DNA from 3 places in the Shewanella halifaxensis HAW-EB4 genome. Region 2 is predicted to be linked to each of the others. Evidence: predicted binding sites of a transcription regulator. Region 2 holds the regulator's gene; each other region holds the start of a gene.
What was found. The regulator sigma-54, encoded in region 2, starts transcription at its own class of promoters, with help from an activator protein. The targets are predictions, from matches to a motif close to GTTGGCACGNNNNTNGNNT.
Positions count from the first base shown of each region.

Region 1 (6,957 bases), 580 kb from region 2:
TAGCGACTATATGGTGGTGCAAACCCGCGAGAGAGGCATTAGCCGCATTCGTGTCTATCCGTTTAATGGTCAAGCAGAGTTTGAGCTGGCCTTTAATGATCCAGCCTATGTGGTTGGCTTCGATATTAACGCTAACCAGCAAAGCGACAAGCTAAGAATTTATTACTCTAGTCCAACCACGCCCGAGTCTGTGTATGAATATGCGCTGGCTAAACCAAATGAGCGAGAGCTACTTAAGCAGGAAAAAGTGCTGGGTGAGTTTGATGCCGATGCTTATCAAGCCGAGCGCTTGTTTATCGAGGCGCGTGACGGTAAAGAGGTGCCAGTGACCTTGGTTTATCGTAAAGACAAGTTTAACAAGGACGGCACTAATCCACTGTATCAATATGGTTATGGCTCTTATGGCTATACCGTAGAGCCAGACTTTAGCTCATCAGCCTTGAGCCTACTGGATCGCGGTGTAGTGTACGCCATAGCTCATGTACGAGGTTCTGAGATGCTCGGCCGAGCATGGTATGACGATGGCAGAATGTTGAATAAGCAAAACAGCTTCAACGATTTTATCGATGTCACCAAGGCGCTTACAGAGCTAGGCTATGGCGCTAAAGATAAGGTCGTTGCCGCTGGTGGTAGCGCTGGTGGTCTGCTTATGGGCGGGGTTATCAATCAGGCACCTGAGCGTTACTTTGCCGTAGCGGCACATGTTCCGTTTGTTGATGTAGTTACCACTATGCTCGATGAGTCGATTCCGCTAACTACCAATGAGTATGACGAGTGGGGCAACCCCAATGAAAAAGTCTATTTCGACTACATGCTTGGCTATGCCCCTTACGACAATATCAGCGCCCAAGCTTACCCGCATCTGTTGGTGACAACAGGTTTACACGACTCGCAAGTGCAGTACTTTGAGCCTGCTAAGTGGGTCGCCAAGCTGCGAGACCTTAAGACTGATGATAATATGCTGCTGTTCGATACCGATATGGAAGCGGGACACGGTGGCAAGAGTGGCCGTTATCGCCAGTATGATGATACGGCGAAAGAGTATGCCTTCTTCCTTGGCTTGTTAGGCTTAGATGATAAGGCGACTCAACAAGGCAAAATGACAGAGGGTGCTAGCCGTTAATGGCTGATATTGTTCAAATACCGGAGACTAACAGCCTTGAGCCAGTAAGTAGCCCTGAGCTTACAGATCGCTATGAGCCTGTAAGTCGCTCTGAGCTTACAAACGCCTTAGAGGCTGTAAAAACAGAGCCGACTTGGTTTCTGTATATGGTGCGCTGCGCTAACGGTCATCTCTATACTGGGGTGACTACAGATGTGACTCGGCGTTTTGCCGAGCACCAGAGTGGCAGTGCTAAGTCGGCTAAATACCTACGAGGCAAGGGGCCACTGACATTGGCCTACTCGGAAACCGTGGGTAGTCGCTCCGATGCGCTCAAGCGTGAGATAGCATTGAAGAGATGGCCTAGAACTAAGAAGCTCGCCTTGATCGAGGGATGAGTCGAATAGTCACTGGTGCAACGTTATCTTGTGCAAGTGCTATTACAGACACCGATGAGCTTACAATCAGCGATTTAATCCAAGTATAGATTAGTGAAAAACCGCTCTTCTCGAGGAAGGTAGTGGTTTTCATCATCCAGAGAGAATGCGACTCTGGTTGCTTTACCTTTAAGTTCATCTCTAGGCACAAAACCATACACTCGTGAGTCGGCGCTGTTGCGGCGGTTATCGCCCATGACCAGATAATGCCCCTCGGGGACGGTCACCGTTTCGAAGCTGCTTAACTGATCGCTGGCATACTTTTCAATACGGATGCTATGGGATAAGCCATTAAGATTTTCTGTGGCGATCAGCTCACGCTGATCACTGGTTACTAGTGAATAATCCAACGCCTTGCCATTAATAAATAGGACTTCATGACTTAAGCTAATTTTATCCCCTGGCAAGCCTATTACCCGCTTGATTAAGCGTTTATCCGCGGCTTTTGATTCAAAAACGACAATTTCTCCCCGTTCTGGCTCACCCGTTGTAGCTAATGAAATTTGAGTAAAGGGCACTCGTAAGTCATAAGCCATCTTATCTACCACAATACGGTCGCCTTCTTTAATCGTAGGCTGCATAGATCCAGTCGGTACTGTGTACCAGTCGGCGATAGCACTTCTACAAACAGACATTAAAACAATGAATAGCACTAGCTGACGATTATCTTTCCAAAGCTGTTTCACTTTATTCATAAGGCACTCTTATTCAATTAGTTGGGCAGGGCACTGTTGACGTTAGTGCTCTTGTAGTCAGGATCTCTGACCGCTAGGCACACTAGTCGGCAACAAGCCCTGCGCCGGGAAGGCGTTTATACGAAAAACTTAGTGCATACTGACTGAGCCGTTGATGTTATCTACGCTTAAATCACCTGAACCGGATTCGATAATGCTTAAACCCAGAGTGTTATCAACATCGATATCACCAGAACCATCGTCAATGACCACGCGGCCGTTGACGTTGTTAACGTTTAAGTCGCCTGACCCATCGTCAATATGGGTATCGCCGCCAATGCCTGAAAGAGTGATAGAGCCAGAGCCATCTTCTAAGGTGAGTTTGCCTGTGGTGTTGCTAATTTCAACAGAGCCTGAGCCATCTTGGGTATTGAGGTCGTGACCGCCCTTGATCCACAAATCGCCAGAGCCATCGTCTAAGGTAATATTCGCCTGAACATTGTTGATTTCGATATCGCCAGAGCCATCGTCGATATCTAGCATCATGCTGCTGGGAACTTGTATGGTGAGATCGATATAGGGTGAGCGCTGAAAGTTAATGCTGCTATCGAACTCGGCAATCAGTGTGGCTTTAGAACCGTTTTGCTTGAGGCTGAGATTACTCTCGATATCGCCATAGGTGTAGATATCGGCGGTAACCATGATTTGCGACAGCCCTTCGACACCCTGAATGTTGAGATCGCCTGCGCCAGTCTCGGCGACTAAGCTTTCGATGTGAGTGGCATCAATTTGTAATTGTTTCTTCTGGTGGTTGAGTGGCCCTGCGCTGGCACCGTTAACATTGATGATGCAGCCGGAAAGTGAAATAGCAATAACGGTGGCAAGCAGAGTTGAGGTTGATTTCATCGGGTAACTTCCTTTTATTATTTTGATCTTAAGGTCTAAGCGTCTCAAGATCTAAGTGCAGGCTTAACAAAGCTGCTTTTAATGTTTATCTGTCTCTGAATAAGCAGTAACCATGCCAACAAGTTATCTAATTGTTTTGAATGTGTTATCTTTGTGTTGCTGGCTGTCTTAGTAGTAAATTTCCTCACTTACTATGATGGAAGTGCAATTATTAGTTAATTTACTCAAAGGCTTGGCTGAAAGTGCAGAACCTAGAACCTAGAACCTAGAACCTAGAACCTAGAACCTAGAACCTAGAACCTAGAACCTAGAACCTAGAACCTAGAACCTAGAACCTAGAACCTAGAACCTACTAATGCTCAAGCCTAGAATCTAAGATTTAAAATTATGTAGGGAAACAGAGATGGATTATTTATCGGTTAACCAACAAGGCTGGGATAGGCGTGTACAGACTCACGTGATGTCTGAGTTTTATGATGTCGCAGGTTTCCTTAAGGGAGCGAGTTCACTGCAAGAGATAGAGCTGGCTCACTTAGAGGTAAAAGGTAAAAGCCTACTGCATCTTCAGTGTCACTTTGGCTTGGATACCTTGTCGTGGGCTCGGATGGGCGCCAATGTTACCGGCGTCGATCTATCATCAGCGGCTATCACTCAAGCTCGCTCGCTTGCCGAGCAGGCAGAACTGAATGCTGAATTTATCTGCTGCGATGTTTATAGCGTGACAGAACGTGTAGCACAGCAATTTGATCTGGTGTTTACTTCCTACGGTGCGATTGTTTGGCTACCGGATCTCGATAAGTGGACACAAGTTATCGCGAGTAAGCTGGTGGCTGGTGGTCAGTTTTATATGGTGGAGTTCCATCCTGCTCAGGCGGTATTTGAAGGCTATAGCTATTTTCACCAAGATGCGCCAGACGTAGAGGATGAAGTGACCTATACCGAGAACGCTAATGACGATACCAATACCTTTATGAGTTGGTCGCACTCGTTGTCCGATGTGATTAATGCGCTCATCAAGGCTGGCCTTGAGGTAAACAGCTTCAATGAATTCCCCTTTAGCCCCTACAACTGTTTCGAAGGCTTAACTGAAGAAACGGTAGAGGTGGAATTGCCGCAAGGCACTGAACAACGTCAACGCTATTTTGTTGAGCAACAGGGCCAGCGCCTGCCGTTAACCTACGCGATATCAGCCACTAAAAAGCCTTAAAAACAGCACCTAGAGGCTAATGCTGGTAAGTTAAGCCCAAATTTGAGTAATAAGTAAAGAATCCACCTTCTGAAGAAGGTGGCTTTGCCCATATGTTACAAAGCAGACTCCCTAGAAGGGAGCTTTCCTATCCTGCTTTAGCAAGACGCCGCAAATATATCCCTATAGGCCTTTTATTCAAACATGGGCTAAATCATCCCTGATTTAGAAGCTTGCACAGCACTTCTAGCAAAGCTTAACTGTATCGCTGAGTCTAACGTGGATATGTTTAAATGAGCTTATAAGCCATGTGTCGCAGGGATGCGATAAGCGAGCCTTCATGGATACTTTCTCTTCAACAAAAAGTCGGTGTGCTAATAAGCCATTAAACATAGCCTACTCCATAACTTTCATTCGTTTTATTTCAGGTAAAGCTTAATTGATGATAATCACCTACTGAAGTAGGTGGTTTAGGGCTGAAAACAAAACCCAAGAACCCAGCTTAAACTGGGTTCTTTGCTTTAAACGCTATAAACCACGAAGCACTGGGTACTTTAGGTATTGATTATCAAAGTAGGGGCTACGCTCATAGAACCAGCGTAACCGGGCTCTAGGGTTGGCAGCAAATTCCGGATCGTTAAGTGCCTTATCAAACTCGGCTTGTAGTGCTGGCTCATCCTTTAACATCTTTGCCGCCAACGGCTCTACCGCGTAGTTTTCAATATACTCGGTACGGGTGAATATTGGATTAAAGAAGCCCCACTGGAACAGTGAATCCGGCGATTGCGGCTCCAGCAGCAAGATGGCGAGATCGCCTAAGGGTTGCTTGGTATCGATACGTACCGTACCCGCAGGCAATTTTACATCGACCCCGTGGCTAGTGACCTCGGCCTTGACCTGTTGACGCCCTTCATAATCACTGTTGTTAAAGCTTGGGTTGGTAAATTGATATTGCTGCAGCTTAAGCTCTGCAGGCTTATCTAGCGTGGTCATGCGAATGCCATGAACACTTAAGCGTTCAATCACCTCTTGCCACTGCGGTGGAATATAATAAGCGTCTGGGCGGCTCACTTTGATATCGGCCTTAGTCCCACCAATAACGGGCAAGTTTGGGTAAAGCTGTGGCTCACCATTCCAGCGCACAATCTCGTTACCACTAATAGCGCTTTGTTCTAACGTGTAACCTATTCCCTTAAAATCCCAGCCTTGTGCTTGCTGCTCCTGTTGCCAAGTGAGGGTCACTCTAGGTGAGTATCGATACCTGTCCTGCTGAATGGCGGATATTAGCTTAGTGCTATCGTCGGCTATCGCTTTAAGGCTGGATTCGAGCATCACATAAGTACCTAGCACCCGTTGCTTAAAGGGCTTTAGGCTGTGATTTTCAATCAAAATTGTGGGTAGGTGGCGAGCGTCGCCATAACCATTAGAAAAGCGCGGGCTTGCGTTCCACAATGACATTCCCTTGGTGATGTCGGTATTGTCTATGGCAAACACTAAAGGACCGGGAATGTGACCTTGTTCAGACAGTGCAGACTCAATCATTGGGCGATAGCTATTCTCTAGCCAATTGTAGATCGCAGGGCTTTGTCCTTGGGCTAAGTTGTAGCCAAAAGTGACGTCGTATTGATAGTCGATGCCGTCGGTAACGTGCACGTCGATATAGAGATCCGGCTGCCAAATATTGATGGCTCGCAGCATATGTTGCATTTCGGGCGTGTCGGCTTTGGCATAATCACGGTTAAGGTTGAGGTTTTGCGCTGTGGTGCGCCAGCCCATGTTAACCGGGCCTCGCTGATTGACGCGGTTATATTCAGTTGAGCGTTCATGGCCATCAACACTGAAAATTGGTACAAACAGTAGGTTGGCGTTATTAAGTAGCTCAGCCTTGCCATTAAACACCATGTCGCGTAGTAACATCATGCCGGCATCTTTGCCGTCAATTTCCCCTGAGTGGATCCCTGCCTGTGCTAGCAAGGTCGGTTTGCCATTACTTGCTAAAGCAGTTGCGTCTTCCGCTCCCTCTTTGGAGGCGACAATCATCCAGATCTCACGACCTTGTGGGCTCTTGCCTATGCTCACCTTCTTAAGCATCTCGCTCTCGGCTATCAGTTTGTCTAACCAGGCAAAGGTTTCATCATAGCTCGGGCTAGTCTTAAGGCCGTTTTGCTCAAATGGTGTCGCCCATTTTGAATCTGCCGCTAGGATGAGAGATTCACTGCCACCGTGCCAAGAGGTGAGCGGCGGCAAAATCTCATCGTTGATATAGGTGTTTGCTAGTTGAGGCGTCGTACTTGTTTGAGCTGCCGCGGAACAGTAACCGCTGGTGCTGGCCGCCAATAAGGCGATGGCCGATAGGGAAGTTAAGCGCATAGTCGGGTACCCATTTTTAGCTATTTTAATTATTATTAGGCCGTTATCTTTCAATAAAATATCGATAAGTGCAACTGCGTAACTGTTTCAAAATATGCGCTTGGGTGATCTTATGCAGATATGGATAGGCCTTAGATTTCGGGGAGAAACCTAAGGCCTACCTATAGTGTGCATTTTGGGAAGACCATGCATCAAGTCGTGCTTGAATGTCATTCGTCTAACTCATGGTGAGTTCAGTTTCGTCCTCAAAAATGGCTTCAATTGGCATCTCAAATAACCGAG
Region 1 is NC_010334.1:5,080,889-5,087,845, reverse strand. It holds gene SHAL_RS21680 (S9 family peptidase) at 1-1,123, shown strand, start outside; gene SHAL_RS22870 (GIY-YIG nuclease family protein) at 1,123-1,500, shown strand; gene lepB (signal peptidase I) at 1,575-2,234, opposite strand; gene SHAL_RS21665 (DUF4097 family beta strand repeat-containing protein) at 2,364-3,119, opposite strand; gene SHAL_RS21660 (class I SAM-dependent methyltransferase) at 3,523-4,326, shown strand; gene SHAL_RS21655 (M14 family metallopeptidase) at 4,834-6,675, opposite strand; gene SHAL_RS21650 (helix-turn-helix transcriptional regulator) at 6,893-6,957, opposite strand, start outside.
Region 1: SHAL_RS21665 (DUF4097 family beta strand repeat-containing protein) is a predicted target of sigma-54. The motif match lies at 3,221-3,239, and genes of this name have one in related genera.

Region 2 (6,957 bases):
TTTTGCCTGCTAAGTTTCAGTTCTGTTGCTAAGGTCGATGATCTGCTGCAAGAAGTGAAAATTGCAGCCGCAAGCCAAGAAGCCGATATTAAGAATAATCAGGTTATCTTCTTTGGACCTGTCGAAGTGACCCAAGGCTCTATCAAGATGAATGCTGATAAACTGCGTGTTTTCTCAAAAGAAGATAAGAGCGGTAAAACCCTTGTGGCAACAGGCAACCCAGCCACCTATACCCAGATAATGGACGATGGACGCCCAGCAACGGCTAGCGCCAAAGAGATCCGTTACGAACTTGCGACGCGCACCCTGACCTTAGTCGGCGACGCGACTCTAGCGCAAGACGGTAGTCAGGTCACCGGTAATCGCATCAAGTACAACATTAGTTTACAACAACTTATCGCTGAAAGTTCAGGTAAAGGCGATGATAGAGTAATCACCATTATTCAGCCTGAAACCTATCAGGAAGAGAAACCAGAAACACCAGTGCAACAGCAGGAACAGCAGGAACAGCAGGAACAGCAATGAAGCAAATCACTTTAAGAGCGGTTAATCTTGCGAAGAGCTATAAAAATCGCGCTGTCGTACAAGATGTTAGTTTAACCGTAAAGACGGGTCAGATTGTCGGTTTACTTGGGCCAAACGGTGCAGGTAAAACAACCACGTTCTACATGGTGGTAGGCCTAGTACAGAGTGATAAGGGTAAGATCTTTATTGATGATGACGATCTTACACTCGATCCTATGCATCTGCGCGCTCGTAAAGGGATTGGTTATCTGCCTCAGGAAGCCAGTATTTTTAGAAAGTTGTCTGTGCGTGACAACATCATGGCGGTATTACAGACTCGCCATGACATCAATAACGAGCAACGTGAAGAACAACTTGAGCATCTGCTTGAAGAGTTCCATATCACTCATATTCGTGACAGCCAAGGTATGGCATTGTCAGGGGGTGAGCGCCGCCGTGTTGAAATTGCTAGAGCACTAGCGGCTAATCCAAAGTTTATCTTGTTAGACGAGCCATTTGCCGGTGTAGACCCGATTTCAGTTATCGATATCAAAAAGATTATTGAGCAACTTAAGAGTCGCGGCCTAGGTGTACTAATCACCGATCACAATGTTCGCGAAACATTAGATGTTTGTGAGCACGCTTACATCGTAAGCCACGGAAATCTCATTGCCGAAGGCACACCTGCCGAAATCTTGGACAACCAACAAGTTCGAGCTGTGTACTTAGGTGAACAATTCAGGCTATAGTTAATTCACAGTATGGAAGCTAAAAAACTCAATATGGAATTATTTCCACACAAAATCAAAGTATTGAGTTTTTGAGCAACCTTCGCCAGTTCAGCGAGCTTTAACGTTTAACTACAGTGTAGGGAATAGCGGTAAAATGAAAGCGTCACTCCAGCTCAAAATGGGTCAACAGCTCACCATGACTCCCCAGTTACAGCAGGCTATTCGCCTGTTACAACTGTCTTCTTTAGAGCTGCAACAAGAGATCCAACAAGCATTAGATTCTAATCCGCTACTGGAGTTAGATGAAGAGCAATCAGACGGCGACATGCTCAACGATGAAGACCAGTCTTCAAGTAACTCCGATAGTGAGCTAATCCAAGATAGCGCAAGCGTTGAAACCTCTGATGCCCTAACCCAAGACTCCATGCCCGATGAGCTACCGATGGATACCACTTGGGATGAAGTCTATACCGTCTCCTCGAACGCCAGCTCAGGCGTGAGTCGTGAAGATGATATGCCTTTTCAGGGTGAGACTAGCGAAGGATTATACGAGCACCTTGAATGGCAAAAGAATCTCACTCCATTTTCAGATAATGACCTTGCTATCGCGACTGCAATTATCGATGCAATCGACGAGCGGGGTTATTTAACTCAAAGCTGTGATGAGATCCTCGAAGCGATGGGCGACCCAGAGACTGAACTCGATGAGGTTGAGGCCGTTTTAAAACGGATTCAACATTTCGACCCTATCGGCGTTGCCGCGCGTAATCTAAGCGAATGTCTACTTATCCAACTTGCGCAGTATGCAGCCGATACTCCCCATATAGATAACGCTAGATTACTGATTAAAGACTATTTGGACCTTATTGCTGGCCGTGATTTTAGGCAGCTGATGCGTAAAACCAAGCTCAAAGAAGATGACCTGCGTGATGCTATCACACTGATCCAAACGCTCAATCCAAGACCTGGTCTCGCAATAGCCCGCAGTAAAGATGAATATGTCATCCCGGATGTGTCTGTTAGCAAGAAAAAAGGCCGCTGGGTGGTGGAGCTAAACCCTGACTATATGCCTAAGATTAATGTTAACCAGCATTACGCTTCTATGGCACGCAGCACGACTAATCAGGCCGATGGACAGTTTATTCGCGGCCACCTTCAAGAAGCAAAGTGGTTTATTAAGAGCCTTGAAAGCCGCAATGACACCTTATTAAAGGTAACAAATTGTATCGTTAAATTTCAGCAAGGCTTTTTTGAGTACGGCGAAGAAGCCATGAAACCTATGGTATTAAATGACATTGCCGAAGCCGTTGAAATGCATGAATCCACCATTTCACGGGTTACCACACAAAAATATATGCATACCCCAAGGGGTATTTTCGAACTCAAGTATTTCTTCTCGAGCCATGTCGGTACAGACGACGGCGGAGAGTGCTCATCTACAGCAATTAGGGCGTTTATTAAGAAGTTAGTCGCTGCTGAAAACCAGAAGAAACCATTAAGCGACAGCAAAATGGCCCAACTTCTGGCGGAACAAGGGATTAAAGTAGCTAGACGTACTATCGCGAAATACCGCGAAGCAATGCTGATCCCACCCTCAAACCAACGTAAGAGTTTATAACTCAAAATTAGGCACATGGAGGATCGATAATGCAAATCAACCTGACAGGACATCACATAGAAATTACCGCTTCACTGCGCGGCTATGTGGAAGATAAATTCACAAAGCTTGAACGACATTTCGATCAGATCAATAATGTGCACGTTATTTTGAATGTACAGAAAATGCAGCAGATTGCCGAGGCCAAAATCCACCTTAAAAAAGGGGAAGTATTTGCCACTTCGGAACACGCAGATATGTATGCTGCGATAGACTCCCTGATCGATAAGCTAGATCGTCAGGTTATTAAACACAAAGAGAAGCTGATTAAACACTAACGATGGAACTAAGTACCATCCTGCAGCCGGAGTGCACCACCTGCGCCACTCCGGGCAGTAAGAAAAAGGTACTGGAGCTAATCAGTGATATTGCTGCTGTCCAGTACCCTACCCTTTCTTCACAAGAAATTTTTGAAAGTCTCTTGGCGAGAGAAAAAATGGGTAGCACGGGTATAGGTAATGGTATAGCGATTCCTCATGGAAGGCTGGCAAATATAGACCGTCCCGTTGCAGTATTGGTTAAATGTGAAGTTCCTATCCCATTTGACGCAATCGATAAGCAGCCTGTCGATATCTTATTTGCTCTACTGGTGCCATCTGAACAGTGTGAGCAACATTTAGCGACACTGTCTTGTATGGCTGAAAAACTCAACGATAAAGCAGTTGTTAAGCAGTTGAGAAAAACCAGTAATGAATCGGAGCTATACCAAGTCATTACTCAGTAGCGTCTTACTCGGGTCTTTAAATTATTATCATTGTTCCAATGATGCATTGATGATTTAAAGACCTAAGTAATTATTACTGCAATATTATTTATTTTTTATTACCCACTCAAATTCTTGCTTTCAGCCTTAAAGACGTTAATCTATATACTTGTACAACATAATCACAAAATCCAAACATTTAGTTAAATCTCTATCAGGTAGTCATACGATGAAGCTTGTTTTAGTCTCAGGTCGCTCCGGTTCAGGAAAATCCGTTCTGTTAAGAATGCTAGAGGATCTCGGCTATTATTGTGTCGATAATCTGCCTCTGCCTATGATGGGCACACTACTCAAAGAGCTCTCTGGAAACACCAATCTTGTAGCGATCAGCGTCGATATCCGTAACCTACCAGAAAAAGAAAGCGAGCTTATTAAGCACCTAACCAACTTACCTGATGGAGTTGAGTTACTTAGCTTTTTCCTTAATTCTAGCGATGAAGTACTACTAAAACGCTATAACGAGACTCGTCGTCTACACCCTCTATCTCACGATAATGTATCGTTAAAAGAAGCAATTGAAATAGAAGGGCGTTCACTTGAGCCGCTAGCCAATATCGTCGACCACTATATCGATACCTCAACTCTCAACATCTATGATCTTAACGATCAGGTGCGTGAGATCTTGCTCGGTAACCTTGATAAAGAACTGATGATCAATTTTGAATCATTTGGATTTAAGCACGGCATGCCGACCGAAGCCGACTTTATGTTTGATGTTCGCTTTTTACCCAATCCCCATTGGGAACCAGACTTGCGCCCAATGACAGGACTCGATAAACCAGTACAAGACTTCTTAAATGAACGTCCTCGAGTCAATCAGTTTATTAAACAGATCGAAGATCTACTCGAGACTTGGTTACCTGACTTAGAGCGCAACAATCGCAGCTATCTCACCATAGCGATTGGCTGTACAGGTGGTCAACACCGCTCGGTTTACATTACCGAGCGCCTTGCAGCTCACTTCAAAGATGGCAAACATAAAATACAAGTCCGCCACCGAGAGCTAAAAAATGCCGACCATTGAACGTGAAGTCGCCATCTGCAATAAACTAGGTCTTCACGCCCGCGCAGCAACAAAACTGGTCGTACTCGCCTCTGAATTTGATGCCGAAATCACCATCATTCAAGGTGAGAAACAGGCTTCGGCGTCAAGTGTACTAGGCTTATTAATGTTAGAAACAGGCATGGGAAAAACGGTACAACTCCTTGCAACAGGAACCGACGCCAAAAAGGCACTCGATGCTATTTGCCAATTAATTGATGCCAAATTTGATGAAGATAATTAATAATTAATCATTCATTTCCTTAGTTATCACACACAAATCCCCAGCACTTAAGTTATTATAAGCGCCTTTAAAACTATCCAGTGAGGGAGCCATGCCGATTGAAGTCTTAGACAACGAAACAACTGACCAACGTCTCAATCAGCTGACTCAAGCATTAGGCAACGGTATGTTTGTCCATGTCCGCAACATGTTGCAGGATATGGCGGCATCGGACATTGCTTTTATTCTCGAATCTTCTCCACCTCGCACCCGTCAAGTGTTATGGCAACTGATTGACCAAGAACACACAGGTGAAATTCTTGACGAACTCGGTGAAGAGCTTAAAGACAGCCTGATCAAACAGATGAGTCCTGAGCGCGTTGCAAAAGCAGCCGAAAGCATGGACACCGATGACTTAGCCTATATTTTACGAAGCCTGCCTGACAGCATCTTTAACCAAGTTTTACAGTCGATGAGCAAGCAAGACCGAGTACGTGTCGAGCAAGCGCTGTCGTACCCTGATGACACCGCCGGTAGCCTGATGAACACCGATACGGTGACCTTAAGGCCTGACGTCAATATCGATGTGATTTTGCGCTATTTGCGGATCCGCGGTGAACTGCCTGATGCTACCGATATGCTGTATGTGGTCGATAAAAAAGACTGTGTTTTAGGTGGCGTACGTATCGCCGACCTGCTGACCTGTGATCCCAACGCCTCAGTGCGTGAAATCATGGTGTCAGATCTTGAAGCGATCCCTGTTGGTATGTCAGACAGCGAAGTCGCGCAGTTATTCGAACGACATGACTGGGTATCAGCACCGGTTATCGACGCTGACAACAAGCTGCTCGGCCGTATCACCATCGATGATGTGGTCGACGTTATTCGTGAAGATGCCGAACACTCGATGATGGGTATGGCGGGTATGGATGACGATACCGATACCTTTGGTCCGGTATTAAAGAGTACCTTCCGCCGCTCACTATGGCTAACCGTTAACTTGTTCGCTGCGCTGCTAGCCGCATCGGTCAGTAACATGTTCGAGGGTACGCTAGAGCAATTTGCGACTATCGCTATTTTGATGACCATTGTGCCTAGTATGGGTGGCGTTGCGGGTAACCAAACCTTAGCACTGGTTATTCGTGGTATTGCACTCGGCCAGATTGGTCAGAGTAACTCACGTTGGCTGATTGGTAAGGAACTCGCTATTGGCTTCCTAAATGGCCTTCTGTGGTCAGTTCTCGTCTTTGGCGCTGTATGGGCATGGAAAGGCGATATAGCGCTTGGTGCGCTTATTGGTGGCGCAATGCTTATCAATATGACTGTCGCAGGACTTGCTGGTGCCAGCATTCCGCTAATGCTAAAGAAAATGAACATTGACCCCGCACTCGCTGGCGGTATGGTACTAACTACGGTCACCGATGTTATCGGTCTATTTGCCTTCCTAGGTCTAGCAACCATTTTCTTGATGCACTAGTTACGATTTGTTGAATAAGTTAAAACAAAAGGCCGCTTTCGCGGCCTTTTTGCTGTCTAAGGCTTTAGCGGTGCATCAAATCCGTAGTCAGCAAGAATGGTTTGACCTGGCTCTGACAGAATAAACATCGCCAGCTTCCACGCATCGGCTTGAGCATCATCAAGCACAATTAAACCATAATTAGCCCCAACCGCTAACGGTGCAGGCATCTGCACCACTTGTAAGTCTTTGACCTCTTTCTGAGCCAGTACCGCATTGGTGCAATAGGTTAAAAACAGGTCGGCGCGTTTATTCTCCATCACCCAGCCATAGGTATTACGGCCTTTAGGTGCTTTAGCACTATTTTCACCGCCAGTGAGTTGCAAGGCTTTGGCTTCTAGCTTTGCAGTCGCGCCGGCTTGCAAGTGGTCAGCTTTAGCAAATATTTTCCACGCATAGTCACCAGAAGGGTCAGCTTTAGGTGTAGAGGTGCCTAATCGCACATTAGGATCAAGCATCGCAGCTAACACGCCCTCACTGTTGATATTGACGCTCGGCTGCGCTAGCGCGCACATCTGGTT
Region 2 is NC_010334.1:4,502,572-4,509,528, forward strand. It holds gene lptA (lipopolysaccharide transport periplasmic protein LptA) at 1-525, shown strand, start outside; gene lptB (LPS export ABC transporter ATP-binding protein) at 522-1,253, shown strand; gene SHAL_RS19155 (RNA polymerase factor sigma-54) at 1,390-2,853, shown strand; gene hpf (ribosome hibernation promoting factor) at 2,883-3,170, shown strand; gene ptsN (PTS IIA-like nitrogen regulatory protein PtsN) at 3,173-3,616, shown strand; gene rapZ (RNase adapter RapZ) at 3,825-4,679, shown strand; gene SHAL_RS19175 (HPr family phosphocarrier protein) at 4,666-4,941, shown strand; gene mgtE (magnesium transporter) at 5,033-6,397, shown strand; gene SHAL_RS19185 (molybdate ABC transporter substrate-binding protein) at 6,454-6,957, opposite strand, start outside.

Region 3 (6,957 bases), 2.4 Mb from region 2:
ATGTGCCTAAAAGTGTTGGTTGTGTGAAATAATGCGGATGTGGCCAGATTATAACGAGTATTTGCATCACTGATTTACACACATTAATTAAATTGAAATAGATATCGCCTACCCAGGTAGGTACAAGGCAAAAAATGTATGTCGAATATTCTCGAATCAGTAAATAAACGGACTCAGTTGGTTGGACAAAACCGCCTAGAATTATTGTTATTTAAGCTAAATGGACGTCAACGATTCGGTATTAATGTTTTTAAAGTTAAAGAGGTGCTGCAGTGTCCACCGTTAACGAATCTACCTAAGTTAAACTCTAAGGTACGTGGTGTTGCCCATGTGCGTGGTATGACTATTTCGGTGATAGACTTGAGCGCTGCAACGGGTGGGCGTCCAATCGAGAGTGTTGAAAATAGCTTCATTATTATCTCTGAGTATAACCGCAGCGTTCAGGGCTTCTTAGTCAGTTCTGTTGAGCGAATTATTAATATGAATTGGGAAGCGATTATGCCACCTCCAAAAGGGGCGGGTAAATTCTCTTACTTAACTGCGGTAACTGAGATCGAAAATGAGTTAGTAGAGATCTTAGATGTTGAAAAAATTCTTGATGAAATCTCACCCGTTAATACCAATATCAGTAAAGAGTTAGATGATGCCTTAACGATTGACAGAGATCAGCATTACCACATCATGGTGATTGATGACTCTTCGGTCGCACGTAAGCAGATTATTAGGGCGCTCACCTCACTCGATCTGCAGATCGATACCGCCAAAGATGGTAAAGAGGCGCTAGAAAAACTTAGAGCCATGTCTGCTGAGCTTGAAGATGTTTCAACTGAGATCCCGTTGATCATTTCTGATATCGAGATGCCAGAAATGGATGGCTATACATTAACGGCAGAAATTCGTGATGATCCTAAGCTGAAAAATATCAAAGTGGTATTGCATACTTCGTTAAGTGGTGTATTTAATCAGGCTATGGTGCAAAAAGTAGGGGCTAACGATTTTATTGCTAAATTTAATCCAGATGAGTTAGCTGCAGCGGTAAACAAGCATTTAAGTCTTTAGTCGTCATTATTTAGCATCGAGGGAAACGATCCCTTGCTTGTGTTTGTGTTGATGCTAAGGTATAACGCTGCGTTCGTTTTTGCCTGTGGTCAATGTCTTTTTGGCTAATGTGGTTTGTTTTATTAAATTAGGATATTAGAGTGGCAAATAGATCTCTTGCTGAGAATGAGTACAATCAATTTAGATTATTCTTAGAACAACACAGTGGTATTGTGTTGGGAGAAAATAAGCAGTATTTGGTGCGTAGCCGGTTAGCGCCTCTAATGGGCAAGTACAACTTGCCGTCCTTATCAGATGTGGTTAAACATTCGATGAAACCGACAGAGCGTCAACTGCGCACTGAGGTTATCGATGCTATGACCACAAACGAAACACTATGGTTTCGCGATCGTTATCCTTTCGAGTTGTTATCGAACGCCATTTTACCCACATTTAGTCGTTTAGGCCGTCCAGTTAAGATATGGTCTGCTGCCTGTTCCTCAGGGCAAGAGCCCTATTCTTTAGCCATGACGATTCTAGAGCATCAGCAGCGTAAGCCTGGTAGTCTTCCCGCGAGTGCAGCGATCTTGGCAACCGATTTATCGCCATCTATGCTTGAGCGTTGTAAAGGTGCTGAATATGATAATCTTGCATTAGGTCGAGGCTTGTCCGATGAACGCAAACGTCAGTTTTTTGATGTTTTACCCTCGGGCAACATGGTCGTTAAAGACAATGTTAAGCGATTAGTCAACTTTCGAGCGCATAACTTGCTTGAAAGTTATACCTTATTAGGCAAGTTCGATATTATTTTTTGCCGTAATGTGTTGATCTATTTTTCACCTGAGGCAAAGCGGAAAATCCTACGGCAATTTGCTGCCGCGTTAAATCCTAACGGCATTTTGTTTTTAGGCGCATCGGAGTCTATTGCGGGTCTGTCTGACGAATTTGATATGGTGCGCTGCAATCCGGGGATCTATTATCAAAAGCGAGGCTAACGCTTTGTTCACTTGAGTGCTCCTCTGAAAACGCGTCGTTATGACGCGTTTTTTAAATCTAATATTCTATCCATGAATCTATCTTAAATACGCCTCCCCACTAATCTTCATAAAACGACACTGATTTGGCACAACTATTGCTTTGTTTTAGCTATCGAGCTGAGGAGGCAATTTTATGGCGATTAGTTTTGACAAAGCATTAGGGGTTCACCAGTACACTTTGGGCGTTCGTTCCCAGCGTGCAGAAGTCCTGTCTTCAAATATTGCTAATGCCGACACGCCAAACTATAAAGCCCGCGATGTCGATTTCTCAAAAGCGATGGGGGCGGCGCAATCTCAGCAATCGGGCTTAGCTATGACTAAAAGTGACACTAAACACTTCGATATGGCGGCATTAACTCAGCAACATGTGGGCTACCGAGTGCCCAATCAACCTGATACCGGAGATGGTAACACGGTTGATATTCAACAAGAGCAATCGGCATTTATGCAAAATGCACTCGAATATCAGATGTCACTGGGCTTTCTAGACAGTAAGTTCGCCGGTATGAAAAAAGCACTTAGAGGCAGTTAATCATGAGCTTATTTAATATTTTTAATGTTGCAGGTTCGGGCATGTCGGCCCAGTCGGTCAGACTTAATACCACGGCAAGTAATATTGCTAACGCGGATTCTGTTTCGAGCAGTGTCGGCGAGACTTACCGCGCACGTCATCCTATTTTTGAAGCTGAGATGAGTAAGGCGCAGCAACATCAAAGTGCATCAGCATCAGTGGCCGTAAAAGGGATTGTTGAAAGCGACTTGCCACTAAATAAAGAATTCTCGCCAGACCACCCAATGGCGGACACAGACGGTTTTATTTATAAGCCGAATGTCAATGTGATGGAGGAGATGGCCAATATGATTTCAGCTTCTCGCTCTTATCAAATGAACGTACAAGTCACTGAAGCGGCTAAATCCATGCTTCAGCAGACACTTAGAATAGGCAAATAAACTCAGTGAAAGCTGGAGGTAAATTTTGAGCCTTATTAATCCGCTCACCGCAACGCAGCCGGCTCCTGGCCAGCCGCAACAGGCTAATGCCATTTCGCCGCAAACTGCGCAGGCAGCGACTCAGAGTTCGACTACGAACACTGAGCAGACATCAACGGGAAACCCGTTTCTTGATGGACTACGTTTGCCTCAAGAAAGCTCCATTCCTGAACCTAATAGTCAGGAGTTAAGTCAGGAGGATTTCTTCTCGTTATTGAGTCAACAGCTGTCTATGCAAGACCCATTTAAGCCTGTAGATAATGATCAAATGATCCAGCAGATGGCGTCTTTCTCAACCGTAGATGGGATCAGTAAACTCAACGAAGAAATTGGCAATCTAAATGCGTTAACCAGTTCAAGCCAAGCCCTCCAAGCATCGGGGCTTGTTGGCCAAAAGGTGTTGATCCCGTCAGATACTGCGCATATCTCTGCTGAAGATCCCAGCATGAAAGGCATTATCAGCACGCCTGAGCCTGTCGAATCTATCACTGTCCGCATCGAAGATGAAACCGGTCAGTTAGTGACAACTTATAGTGTCGATGGCAGTGCCGGTGGCAACATAGATGTGAGCTGGGATGGTTTAGACAAGAACGGCGAGCCCGTAGCAGAGGGGAATTATACCTTCAAAGCCAGCGGTAAAGTTGACGGCACAAGCGAAGAGCTACCCGTATCAACTTATGCTCACGTGACCAGTGTTTCACTTGGAACCGCAGCGACTGGGGCTATTTTAAACTTACGGGGTGTTGGCGGAATTAAGATCAGTGATGTGTTAGCTGTATCTGAAGCCTAATAGCTAGAAACTCATTTTGCGAGATGTTTGTACTTAATATAAAGATCAAACGTCTCGAAATCGAATTAAACAAGGATTGAGGTGAATCATGTCATTTAACATTGCATTGAGCGGTATATCGTCAGCCCAAAAAGATCTAAATACAACGGCAAACAACATTGCAAACGTAAACACCACAGGCTTTAAAGAGTCTCGCGCAGAGTTTGCCGACGTGTACGCTAGCTCTATTTTTGCAAACAGCAAAACCACTGTCGGTGGTGGCGTCGCGACGAGTCAGGTTGCTCAGCAGTTCCATCAGGGCAGTATGGCTTTCACCAACAATTCACTCGATATGGCGATTAACGGTGGTGGCTTCTTTGTGACCTCATCTGAAGTGGGTTCTCAAGATCATTCATACACACGAGCAGGTGCATTTAAGTTCGACTCAAATAACTATATCGTTGATTCAGCTGGCAACTTCTTACAGACGTTCCCTGTCGATAAAGACGGTAATTCGACATCGGTGAGTTTAACGACCACTAAGCCGGTACAAATTCCTGATACGGCGGGTAGCCCAGTTAAGACCGATAGTGTCGGTATTCAGATGAATCTTAATGCGGGGGAGTCCACACTCGATCCAGCTGCTTTCGATCCCGATGACCCAGATACGTTTAACAACTCAACCTCGGTGACCATCTATGATTCACTCGGTGAGCCACATATTCTAACTTCATACTTCGTACGCCCACCTAATGCTGCGCATACCGGTGAGAGCAACTGGGTTGCATTTTACGCGGTAGACGGTAAGCCTGTCGATTTAGACCCCGCAGCTGGTGAGTATAATGTCGATACCGATGGTGACGGTACAGTAGATGGCAAGGCCAATGCTGAAAACGCGGCTGGCTGGAAGGGCGCGGCAGTCTCTTTCAATGATACAGGTGCTTACACTGGCAGTAACCCTGCGGTTATTAAGACCGAAGCCTTAGGTGTTGGCGGCGCTAACGTATTAGGCCCTGGCGCCGATGGTACCCAGACCTTAACGCTGGACTTTAATAACCCGACTCAATATGCATCACCATTTGAAGTGACAGAGTTAACCCAGGACGGTACAACGGTTGGGCGTTTAACCAATGTTGAAGTGGGTGCAGATGGTCTAATTAATGCCAGTTACAGTAACGGCTCTACCGTGCCACTAGCACGCGTCGCCTTGGTTAGTTTTGCTAACGAGCAGGGGTTATCACAGGCGGGTAACACCTCTTGGAAGGCGAGCTTAGACTCGGGTCCTGCACTTGCCGGTGAGGCAAACAGCGGTACTTTCGGTAGTATCCGTTCATCGGCACTGGAGCAGTCCAACGTAGATTTAACCACCGAGCTAGTCGATTTAATCTCGGCTCAGCGTAACTTCCAAGCCAACTCTAGAACGCTTGAAGTTAACAACACCTTACAACAGACGATATTGCAAATTCGTTAATCTTTAAAAGCTAAGAAGGGCGGACTCCGTCCTTCTATAGAGTCAAAGGCTGAGACGAACGCTTCGCTTATGGAAGACGGAACGTTCGCGGGCTCACTCACAGAACGCTGCGCTAACGGTACAAGATATGAAGAATCTAGGGCGTCCCTTGGGCAGCTAGGACCTATAAAAAGCAAAGATAAATGCATAGGTTTGATTTATGCCGTTGCTCTGGTCTTATGCTTTCCTAGAACCTGCTTTTCCTAGCACCTAGGACCTTCTTTCAATGTAGGTCGGCATTTATGCCGTCGTTTTAATCTTTTATGGCTTTTCCGTAAGCGAAGCGTTCCGTCTTTGCATTCCCGTCTTTGTTTGTCCGTCTCAGCTTTAACCTAGAACCTAGGACCTTCTTTATCCCCATCTTTGGCACGATGTTTGCTATCTATTTCGTTAGACGGAAGTTTGACGGAGTGTTACGTGGACAAATTGCTCTATGTCGCGATGAGCGGCGCAAAACAGAATATGAATTCGTTGGCGGTTAGTGCCAACAATTTGGCCAACGCGAATACCGATGGCTTTAAATCCTCTCTTGCTCAAGCTCGCTCAATGCAAGCTTTTGGCGAAGGTCTGCCTACGCGTGTGTTCTCGATGACTGAAACCCCGTCAGCTAATTTTTCCAGCGGTCCAATCAAAACTACTGGTCGTGATTTAGACATTGCCGTTAAAGGTGATGGTTGGATTGCGGTGCAAGCCGAAAATGGCGGCGAAGCCTATACCCGCTCAGGCAGTTTACGTTTCGATAACTCAGGTGTGCTGCGTAATGATAGAGGTACGCCAGTGATGGGCGACAATGGCCCTATTGTATTACCGCTGCCGATTGAAAAGGTCGAGATCTCTCAAGACGGTATCGTTTCTGTCCGTCCATCGGGGGCGACAGCTGAGGTGATTGAGGAAGTCGGTCGTATTAAACTCGTTAACCCGGGTAACCAAAATTTAATGCGTGGGGAAGATGGCTTGTTTCGCTTAATGTCGGGTGAAAATGCACCGTCTGACCCAAGCGTAGGTCTGCTTAGTGGCGCTGTCGAAGGCAGTAACGTCAATGCAGTCCATGAGATGGTATCTATGATTGACCTACAGCGTCAGTTTGAGATGCAAGTGAAAATGATGAAAACAGCAGAAGAGAACGATCGCGCGTCCTCTTCCTTAATGCGCATAAGCTAGGAGAGACACTATGCATCCCGCTTTATGGATAAGTAAGACTGGTTTAGACGCTCAGCAAACCGATATTTCAGTTATTTCTAACAACGTGGCTAACGCCAGTACCGTCGGCTTTAAAAAGAGCCGTGCAGTATTTGAAGACTTGCTGTACCAAAACGTCAGTCAAGCTGGGGGGATCAGTGCATCGAACACTAAATTACCGAACGGTTTGAGTATTGGTGCGGGTACCAAAGTGGTCGCAACTCAAGAGATGTTTACTCAGGGCAACATGTTAACCACTGACAACTCACTCGATTTGATGGTTGAAGGCCCAGGTTTTTTTGAAGTGCAATTGCCAGATGGTACCGCCGCTTATACCCGTAATGGCCAGTTTAGTTTAGATGAAACAGGGCAGATCGTAACGCCGGGCTCGGGTTATGTGATTCAGCCTGCTATCACCATTCCAGAAGGGGCTA
Region 3 is NC_010334.1:1,722,009-1,728,965, forward strand. It holds gene SHAL_RS07335 (chemotaxis protein CheV) at 139-1,059, shown strand; gene SHAL_RS07340 (CheR family methyltransferase) at 1,200-2,033, shown strand; gene flgB (flagellar basal body rod protein FlgB) at 2,209-2,607, shown strand; gene flgC (flagellar basal body rod protein FlgC) at 2,610-3,026, shown strand; gene flgD (flagellar hook assembly protein FlgD) at 3,052-3,855, shown strand; gene flgE (flagellar hook protein FlgE) at 3,944-5,305, shown strand; gene flgF (flagellar basal-body rod protein FlgF) at 5,762-6,505, shown strand; gene flgG (flagellar basal-body rod protein FlgG) at 6,516-6,957, shown strand, end outside.
Region 3: flgB (flagellar basal body rod protein FlgB) is a predicted target of sigma-54. The motif match lies at 2,158-2,176, and genes of this name have one in related genera.